DNA from 4 places in the Escherichia marmotae genome. Region 4 is predicted to be linked to each of the others. Evidence: predicted binding sites of a transcription regulator. Region 4 holds the regulator's gene; each other region holds the start of a gene.
What was found. The regulator PurR, encoded in region 4, represses purine synthesis genes. The targets are predictions, from matches to a motif close to CANGCAAACGTTTGCNTG.

Region 1: the regulator PurR is predicted to act here: its motif matches at 1,286-1,303, upstream of pyrD (quinone-dependent dihydroorotate dehydrogenase).
Region 2: the regulator PurR is predicted to act here: its motif matches at 1,245-1,262, upstream of glyA (serine hydroxymethyltransferase).
Region 3: the regulator PurR is predicted to act here: its motif matches at 1,016-1,033, upstream of purT (formate-dependent phosphoribosylglycinamide formyltransferase).

What each region holds. Positions count from the first base shown of each region.
Region 1 is NZ_CP025979.1:1,407,313-1,409,518, reverse strand. Features, by position in the region: gene C1192_RS07525 (sulfonate ABC transporter substrate-binding protein) at 1-583, opposite strand, end outside; gene ssuE (NADPH-dependent FMN reductase) at 576-1,151, opposite strand; gene pyrD (quinone-dependent dihydroorotate dehydrogenase) at 1,388-2,206, shown strand, end outside.
Region 2 is NZ_CP025979.1:4,461,093-4,463,298, forward strand. Features, by position in the region: gene hmpA (NO-inducible flavohemoprotein) at 1-1,051, opposite strand, end outside; gene glyA (serine hydroxymethyltransferase) at 1,382-2,206, shown strand, end outside.
Region 3 is NZ_CP025979.1:1,186,033-1,188,238, forward strand. Features, by position in the region: gene yebF (protein YebF) at 215-571, opposite strand; gene yebG (DNA damage-inducible protein YebG) at 638-928, opposite strand; gene purT (formate-dependent phosphoribosylglycinamide formyltransferase) at 1,070-2,206, shown strand, end outside.
Region 4 is NZ_CP025979.1:734,197-736,402, forward strand. Features, by position in the region: gene punR (DNA-binding transcriptional activator PunR) at 1-509, shown strand, start outside; gene purR (HTH-type transcriptional repressor PurR) at 506-1,531, opposite strand; gene cydH (cytochrome bd-I accessory subunit CydH) at 1,830-1,919, shown strand; gene C1192_RS03960 (MFS transporter) at 2,085-2,206, shown strand, end outside.

The DNA.
Region 1 (2,206 bases), 670 kb from region 4:
CACCCTGTAATAATGCAGCAGAGTAGTAAGGATCCCAGATGGCCCAGGCATCTACGTTACCTTGCTGGAAGGCCGCGCGGGCATCAGCAGGTGTCAGGTAAGTGGGCTGGATATCGGTGAATTTAAGCCCGGCCTGTTGCAGTGCGCGTAGTAACAGGTTGTGCGAACTGGAACCTTTCTGAAATGCGACTTTGTGGCCCTTCAGTTCAGCCACGGTTTTTATGGGACTGTTTTCTGGCACCAGAATGACTTCGGCTTTTGGTTTTGGCGGCTCGACACCGACGTATACCAAATCCGCACCAGCAACTTGGGCAAAGATAGGTGGAATGTCGCCCGTGCTGCCAAGATCAATACTGCCGATGTTGAGTGCTTCCAGCATCTGCGGACCCGCAGGAAATTCCACCCATGAAATTTTTGTTTGCGGATAGCGTTTTTCCAGGAGTTGATGGCTTTTTGCCAGCACCATGCTGATGCTGCCTTTCTGATAACCTATCCGTAACGCTTCAGGCGAAGACTCCGCAGCAACCGCGAGCGTAGTGACGCTAAGTAATCCCGCCAGCGCCAGTTTAAATATGTTACGCATGGGCGTTTCCTCGTAGAGAGAAAAGATCAGGAACCTGGACATCACGACGGTGCAACGCCTGCCAGAAGGCTTCGAGTGCGACATCAAGACGGGATTGCAGATTCGGCGTGAATTGCGGTTTATGCTGGAAATCAATCACCTGCGAGTCATCGGCAAACACACCGTGCAGGATCTCCTGCGCTTTTAAAGCGCTTAGTACCGGTTTGAGTGCGTAATCGACCGCCAATAGATGAGCCACTGTGCCGCCTGTTGCCAGTGGTAAAACCACTTTGCCTTGCAGTGCGCGTTCAGGTAGCAGGTCGAGAAGGGTTTTTAACGCCCCGGAATAAGCCGCTTTGTAGACGGGGGTCGCGACAATCAGCCCGTCAGCCTCTTGCAGTTGTGCAGTGAAAGTTTTCAGAGCCGGGCTGTCGAAACGTGCATAGAGCAAATCTTCCGGGGCGAAGTTTTGCAGATTCCAGTGATAAACCTCCACATCCAGGCTATTCAGCTTTTCTCGCGCATATTCCAGTAAGGAACTGGAGCGAGAAGGAAAGCGAGGACTTCCAGCCAGGGTAATGACACGCATACTCTCTCCTTATAACTAATTGTTCTTATTTCGTTAACATTGATAACAATTGGGTCAGTCTGACAGAGGGTGCTGGTGAGTCGAAATGATTTATCTGGTGAAGGAAAGCCAAAAAAAGCATAAAAAAGGCGCAATAAGAAAACGTTTGCTATTTATTGCCGCAGGTCAATTCCCTTTTTGGCTGAACTCGCACATAATACGCCCCCGGTTTGCACACCGGGAATCCAGGAGAGTTCATGTACTACCCCTTCGTTCGTAAAGCCCTTTTCCAGCTCGATCCTGAGCGCGCTCATGAATTTACTTTTCAGCAATTACGCCGCATTACCGGAACGCCGTTTGAAGCACTTGTTCGGCAGAACGTTCCAGCGAAACCGGTTAACTGCATGGGACTGACCTTTAAAAACCCGCTTGGTCTGGCTGCCGGTCTTGATAAAGACGGGGAGTGTATTGACGCTTTAGGTGCAATGGGATTTGGATCGATCGAGATCGGTACTGTCACCCCGCGTCCACAGCCAGGAAACGATAAGCCTCGTCTCTTTCGCCTGGTGGATGCGGAAGGTTTGATCAACCGTATGGGCTTTAATAACCTCGGCGTTGATAATCTCGTTGAGAACGTTAAAAAAGCCCATTATGACGGTGTTCTGGGAATTAACATCGGCAAAAATAAAGATACGCCGGTAGAGCAGGGTAAAGATGACTATCTGATTTGTATGGAAAAAATCTACGCCTATGCGGGATATATTGCCATCAATATTTCATCGCCAAACACCCCAGGATTACGCACTTTACAATATGGCGAAGCACTGGATGATTTATTAACTGCAATTAAAAATAAGCAAAATGATTTACAGGCGATCCACCATAAATATGTGCCAATTGCAGTGAAGATCGCGCCGGATCTTTCTGAAGAGGAGTTGATCCAGGTGGCCGATAGTTTGGTTCGCCATAATATTGATGGTGTTATTGCGACTAATACCACCCTCGATCGTTCTTTAGTTCAGGGAATGAAAAATTGCGAGCAAACCGGTGGTTTAAGTGGTCGCCCGTTACAATTA
Region 2 (2,206 bases), 940 kb from region 4:
CACCTTCGAGTTTGCTCAGATCCATCAGACCTTCGCTATCAAACTGACCTTTCGCGCGATCGGCTTCACTCGGCTGACGATACCAGGTATGCGCGGTAAAGCGCGGCAGCGATTGCCCCAGTTCCTTAACTTCATCGGCAAAGGCGTGAACATCGCCATTTTCTGCAGCATGGAACCAGTTCACCTGGGCGCTATGGCCTGTTTTTGCCAACGTGTCGAGCATCGCCAGCATTGGCGTCTGACCGACACCCGCAGAGATTAAGGTCACTGGCGTGTCATTCGCTACATCCATAAAGAAATCACCAGCCGGAGCCACCAGCTTAACGACATCGCCAACGTTAGCGTGATTGTGCAGCCAGTTGGATACCTGTCCGCCATCTTCACGTTTCACTGCAATACGATAGCCTTTGCCATCCGGTTTACGGGTCAAAGAGTACTGACGAATTTCCTGATGCGGGAAACCTTCCGGCTTCAGCCAAATGCCGAGATATTGTCCCGGACGGTATTCTGCCACTGCGCCACCGTCGACCGGTTCCAGTTCGAAACTGGTGATCAATGCGCTGCGTGGTGTTTTAGCCACAATGCGGAAATCGCGCGTACCTTCCCAGCCACCGGCTTTGCTGGCGTTTTCGTTATAAATTTCTGCTTCGCGATTGATAAACACATTTGCCAGTACGCCATACGCTTTGCCCCATGCGTCCAGCACTTCCTGACCCGGGCTGAACATTTCGTCGAGGGTGGCCAGCAGGTGTTCGCCTACGATGTTGTACTGCTCCGGTTTGATCTGGAAGCTGGTGTGTTTCTGCGCGATTTTCTCCACTGCTGGCAGCAGCGCAGGCAGGTTTTCAATATTACTGGCGTAGGCGGCAATGGCGTTAAACAGGGCTTCACGTTGATCGCCATTACGCTGGTTACTCATATTGAAAATTTCTTTGAGTTCTGGGTTATGAGTAAACATACGGTCGTAGAAATGGGCGGTTAATTTCGGCCCTGTTTCCACCAGCAAAGGGATAGTGGCTTTTACTGTAGCGATGGTTTGAGCGTCAAGCATAGAGTCTTCCTTTTTTTTGCATCTTAATTGATGTATCTCAAATGCATCTTATAAAAAATAACCCTGTCCTGTAAATGGTTCCTTGGTGTTTTTCATTAGGAATGTGATGAAGTGAAAAATTTGCATCACAAACCTGAAAAGAAATCCGTTTCCGGGAGTAAGTCCTTTATTCACCAAAGCCTTGACGTGCTTGAAGGTAATCGTTTGCGTAAATTCCTTTGTCAAGACCTGTTATCGCAGAATGATTCGGTTATACTGTTCGCCGTTGTCCATCAGGACCGCCAAAATTAGGCGAAAAAATTTTATTGTTAGCTGAGTCAGGAGATGCGGATGTTAAAGCGTGAAATGAACATTGCCGATTATGATGCCGAACTGTGGCAGGCTATGGAGCAGGAAAAAGTACGTCAGGAAGAGCACATCGAACTGATCGCCTCCGAAAACTACACCAGCCCGCGCGTAATGCAAGCACAGGGCTCTCAGCTAACCAACAAATATGCTGAAGGTTATCCGGGTAAACGTTACTACGGCGGTTGCGAGTATGTTGATATCGTCGAACAACTGGCGATCGATCGCGCGAAAGAGCTGTTCGGCGCTGACTACGCTAACGTTCAGCCGCACTCCGGTTCCCAGGCTAACTTTGCGGTCTACACCGCGCTGCTGGAACCAGGCGATACCGTTCTGGGTATGAACCTGGCACACGGCGGTCACCTGACTCACGGTTCTCCGGTTAACTTCTCCGGTAAACTGTACAACATCGTTCCTTACGGTATCGATGCAACAGGTCATATCGACTACGCAGATCTGGAAAAACAAGCGAAAGAACACAAACCGAAAATGATCATCGGTGGCTTCTCAGCATATTCCGGCGTGGTTGACTGGGCGAAAATGCGTGAAATCGCTGACAGCATCGGTGCTTACTTGTTCGTTGATATGGCACACGTTGCGGGCCTGGTTGCTGCTGGCGTCTATCCGAACCCGGTTCCTCATGCTCACGTTGTCACTACTACCACTCACAAAACCCTGGCGGGTCCGCGCGGCGGCCTGATCCTGGCGAAAGGTGGTAGCGAAGAACTGTACAAAAAACTGAACTCTGCTGTCTTCCCGGGTGGGCAGGGCGGTCCGCTGATGCACGTAATCGCCGGTAAAGCAGTAGCG
Region 3 (2,206 bases), 450 kb from region 4:
GACAGCAAGGAAGCCAGCCACGGAAAATGGTGATCGGGTTATTTAGGGTAATTGCGATGGTAGAGGTTTGTAGCCGTAATTGGAGTTGCCTTATGCTGATTGCCTGATGCGACGCTGTCGCGCCTTATCAGGCCTGCGGGATCTGGTGCGTTATAGAGCGGATAAGACGCTCGCGCCGCATCCGCCAGGGGTTGTGTGCAATGACTGACAGCAATTAACGACGCTGGTAATCCGCCATTCCCGCTTTACAGTCCACATTAACCAGATAATGAATATCAGCGCTTTTACCACGCACGGTCAGCGGAACTGACCATTTATCATCTTTACCCTGAATATCCTGCACACTGACCCACGCTACCGGATCGGCCTGACCAACGATTTTTTGATCGTCTGCCCAGCGCGCGACGCGGTTTTGTTGATAATCGCGTTTTACACTCGCAGCGATTCCAGCTGCATCCAGACCTTCACACTTTGGGAAAGTGACCGACTTGCTGGTTTCGTTATTTGCAGCGAAAACTGATGCACAGGCAGAAAGCAGTAACAGCCCCAACAACGCCCCTCTTTTTTTCATGTTTTTCTCCATAGCACAATGATTCAGGAGAAAGCATGGTACAAATTATCAGGAGCGCAAGTGGCTTCAGGCGGCGTGTGTCTCATCTGCCACATCAGAGCGACTACCGACCACCTGGGGAGACGGTAATTTACCAGTTTTCAGAATCGTGCTAAGCACATCTTTCTGTTCTGCCAGCCACAGCGAAAGCGCTTCACGTTGCTCGTCTTCCATTTGTACTGGAGAATTTGTCAGCCAGGTGTCGAGCAGATCCGCCGTATCAAGCATTTTGTCATAAGCATCGGCTTCCTTTTTGCTGGTAAACGACATCTTCTCTTCGCCCTCACGAATGACTACGTATTTAATTTCAACCGCCATTTGCAGCCTCTCACAATAACTGTAATTTTATACAGTATAATTCTTTTCGGTCTTGAAATCAACACGAGCAATCAAGCAATAAAGACATACGCAAACGTTTTCGTTTATACTGCGCGCGGAATTAATCAGGGGATATTCGTTATGACGTTATTAGGCACTGCGCTGCGTCAGGCAGCAACTCGCGTGATGTTATTAGGCTCCGGTGAACTGGGTAAAGAAGTGGCCATCGAGTGCCAACGCCTCGGTGTAGAAGTGATTGCGGTCGATCGCTATGCCGACGCGCCAGCCATGCATGTCGCGCATCGTTCTCATGTCATCAATATGCTGGATGGCGATGCGTTGCGCCGTGTGGTTGAACTGGAAAAACCGCACTATATCGTGCCGGAGATCGAAGCTATTGCCACCGATATGCTGATCCAGCTTGAAAAGGAAGGGTTGAATGTTGTCCCCTGCGCTCGTGCGACTCAGCTAACGATGAATCGCGAAGGGATCCGTCGCCTGGCGGCAGAAGAACTTCAGCTTCCCACTTCAACGTATCGTTTTGCCGATAGCGAAAGTCTTTTCCGCGAGGCGGTTACCGCCATTGGCTATCCCTGTATCGTTAAACCGGTCATGAGTTCTTCCGGCAAGGGGCAGACGTTTATTCGCTCTGCCGACCAGCTTGCTCAGGCGTGGGAGTACGCCCAGCAAGGTGGTCGCGCCGGGGCGGGCCGCGTGATTGTTGAAGGCGTGGTTAAGTTTGACTTTGAGATTACCCTACTAACCGTCAGTGCGGTGGATGGCGTCCATTTCTGTGCACCAATAGGTCATCGTCAGGAAGATGGTGACTATCGCGAATCCTGGCAACCGCAGCAAATGAGCCCACTGGCTCTGGAACGTGCGCAGGAGATTGCCCGCAAAGTGGTGCTGGCGCTGGGCGGCTATGGTCTGTTTGGTGTGGAGTTGTTTGTCTGTGGCGATGAGGTGATTTTCAGTGAAGTCTCCCCTCGCCCGCATGACACCGGGATGGTGACGTTAATTTCTCAGGATCTCTCGGAATTTGCCCTGCATGTACGCGCGTTCCTCGGACTGCCTGTTGGCGGGATTCGTCAGAATGGCCCTGCCGCTTCTGCAGTTATCCTGCCGCAACTGACCAGTCAGAATGTCACGTTTGATAATGTGCAGAATGCCGTTGGCGCAGGTTTGCAGATTCGTTTATTTGGTAAGCCGGAAATTGATGGCAGCCGTCGTCTGGGTGTGACACTGGCTACAGCGGAGAGCATTGATGAGGCGATTGAA
Region 4 (2,206 bases):
TGGAACTGGCGATTGGTGCGACACGGGCGATTCCGGTAGGTGGGCGTTACGCCTTCCGTGATATGGGAATGTTGAGCTGGAGTTGTGTTGTTGCCCGCCACCATCCGCTTGCGTCGATGAATGGGCCGTTCAGCGATGATACGTTGCGCAACTGGCCGTCACTGGTGCGCGAAGACACGTCACGGACGCTGCCCAAACGTATTACCTGGCTGCTCGATAACCAAAAGCGCCTGGTTGTCCCGGACTGGGAATCATCGGCAACCTGTATCTCGGCCGGGTTATGCATTGGCATGGTGCCGACCCATTTCGCTAAACCGTGGCTGAACGAGGGGAAGTGGGTAGCATTAGAACTGGAAAATCCATTCCCTGATTCGGCATGTTGTCTGACCTGGCAGCAGAATGATATGTCGCCTGCGTTAACCTGGCTGCTGGAGTATCTCGGTGATAGCGAGACGCTGAATAAGGAATGGCTGCGGGAGCCGGAAGAGACTCCCGCAACGGATGATTAACGACGATAGTCGCGGAACGGACCGTCAGCCACGGAGCGGCGTTCAATAAGCCGCGGATGAACTTCAATTGACTGCGGTTCTTCGCGTTTGTTGACGATACGATCCAACAGCATGTTGAACGCCGTTTCGCCCAGCGAATCTTTTGGCTGATGGATAGTCGTCAGCGCCGGAGTAAAATAACGGGCGTTGCGCACGTTATCATAACCGATCAGCGAAATATCTTGCGGTACGCGCAGACCCATTTCATCAGCGGCGCAAAGTGCGCCCATAGCCATGATATCGCCGCCACAGAAGACAGCAGTAGGGCGGTGCGGTTGCGACAGGATTTGCTGCATGGCGCGATAACCCGATTCAGGCTCAAAGTCACCCTGCACAATCCAGTTTTCCGGCACCTTGATCATGGCTTCTTCCATCGCTTTCATAAAACCCGCCAGACGGCCAGCGCCGGTGTTGCGCTCCAGCGGACCAGGAATAACGCCAATTTCGCGATGACCGCGTTCAATCAGATAGCGCCCGGCCATGTAGCCGCCTTCAAAAGCGTTATCGATAACTGCATCGGTAAAGTCCGCTTTTGCTTCGCCCCAGTCCATCACCACCATCGGGATATGGCGATACTCTTCCAGCATCGCCAGCAATGGTTCCGGATACTCAGAACACATGACCAGCAGGCCATCGACGCGTTTTTGCGCCATCATCGACAGATAGGCCCGCTGTTTCTCAAGATTGTTCCACGCATTGCCCAGAATCAGTGTGTAGCCTTTCTGGAAGCAATTTTTTTCTACCGCTTCAATGATCTCGGCAAAATAGGCCGCTTCGCTGCTGGTCGCCAGCAAACCGATAGACTTGGTGTGGTTAACCTTCAGGCTACGCGCCACCGCGCTAGGAGAGTAGTGTAATTCTTTAATCGCTGCCCACACAGCGTTACGAGTCTCTTCCGCGACAAAACGCGTTTTGTTTATAACGTGTGACACAGTTGTAGTGGAAACGTTTGCTCGTTTCGCTACATCTTTTATTGTTGCCATTCCATTTCACTCCAGACCCTAACTTCAGCTCCTGCAAAATCGCAAGGTAAACGTTTGCCTTTACACACCTTACGCACAACGAAAGTGTTGCGGTACGCCGGAAAAATGACACGGAGCGTCAGGAAGGGGTCAATGGCCAGTACGCAAATAGTGTAAGCGTGGAATTTTGGCCGATCTTGATGAAAAGGGGAAGTAGTAAAAACACTTATCATTATAAATGCCGGGAGATTTTTTCATCACACTGTGTAAAAATGAGTAATATCATTTTTTGTGTGGTAATAAAAAAGGAGAAAACTTGATGAGCATCGACCTTAAATTTTCATTGGTAACAACCATTATCGTTCTTGGTTTGATCGTGGCAGTGGGTTTGACTGCCGCGCTGCACTGATTTCCCCTCGAGGGAGCGCGTTCTCCCTCGCATCTCTCTCCTCTTTGTTAGCAAAATGGCAAAAGTGTTTTCTCTTTTTGTTATTTTCATTCTTTTGTGATTGATGTCATGCTTTCGCCACTTTGATGAACATCGCGTGATGACGCGAAGAGGTGGAGATTAGGCATGAAAATTAACTATCCGTTGCTGGCGCTGGCGATTGGCGCGTTTGGTATCGGGACAACGGAGTTCTCGCCAATGGGCCTGTTGCCCGTCATTGCGCGCGGTGTGGATGTCTCGATCCCTGC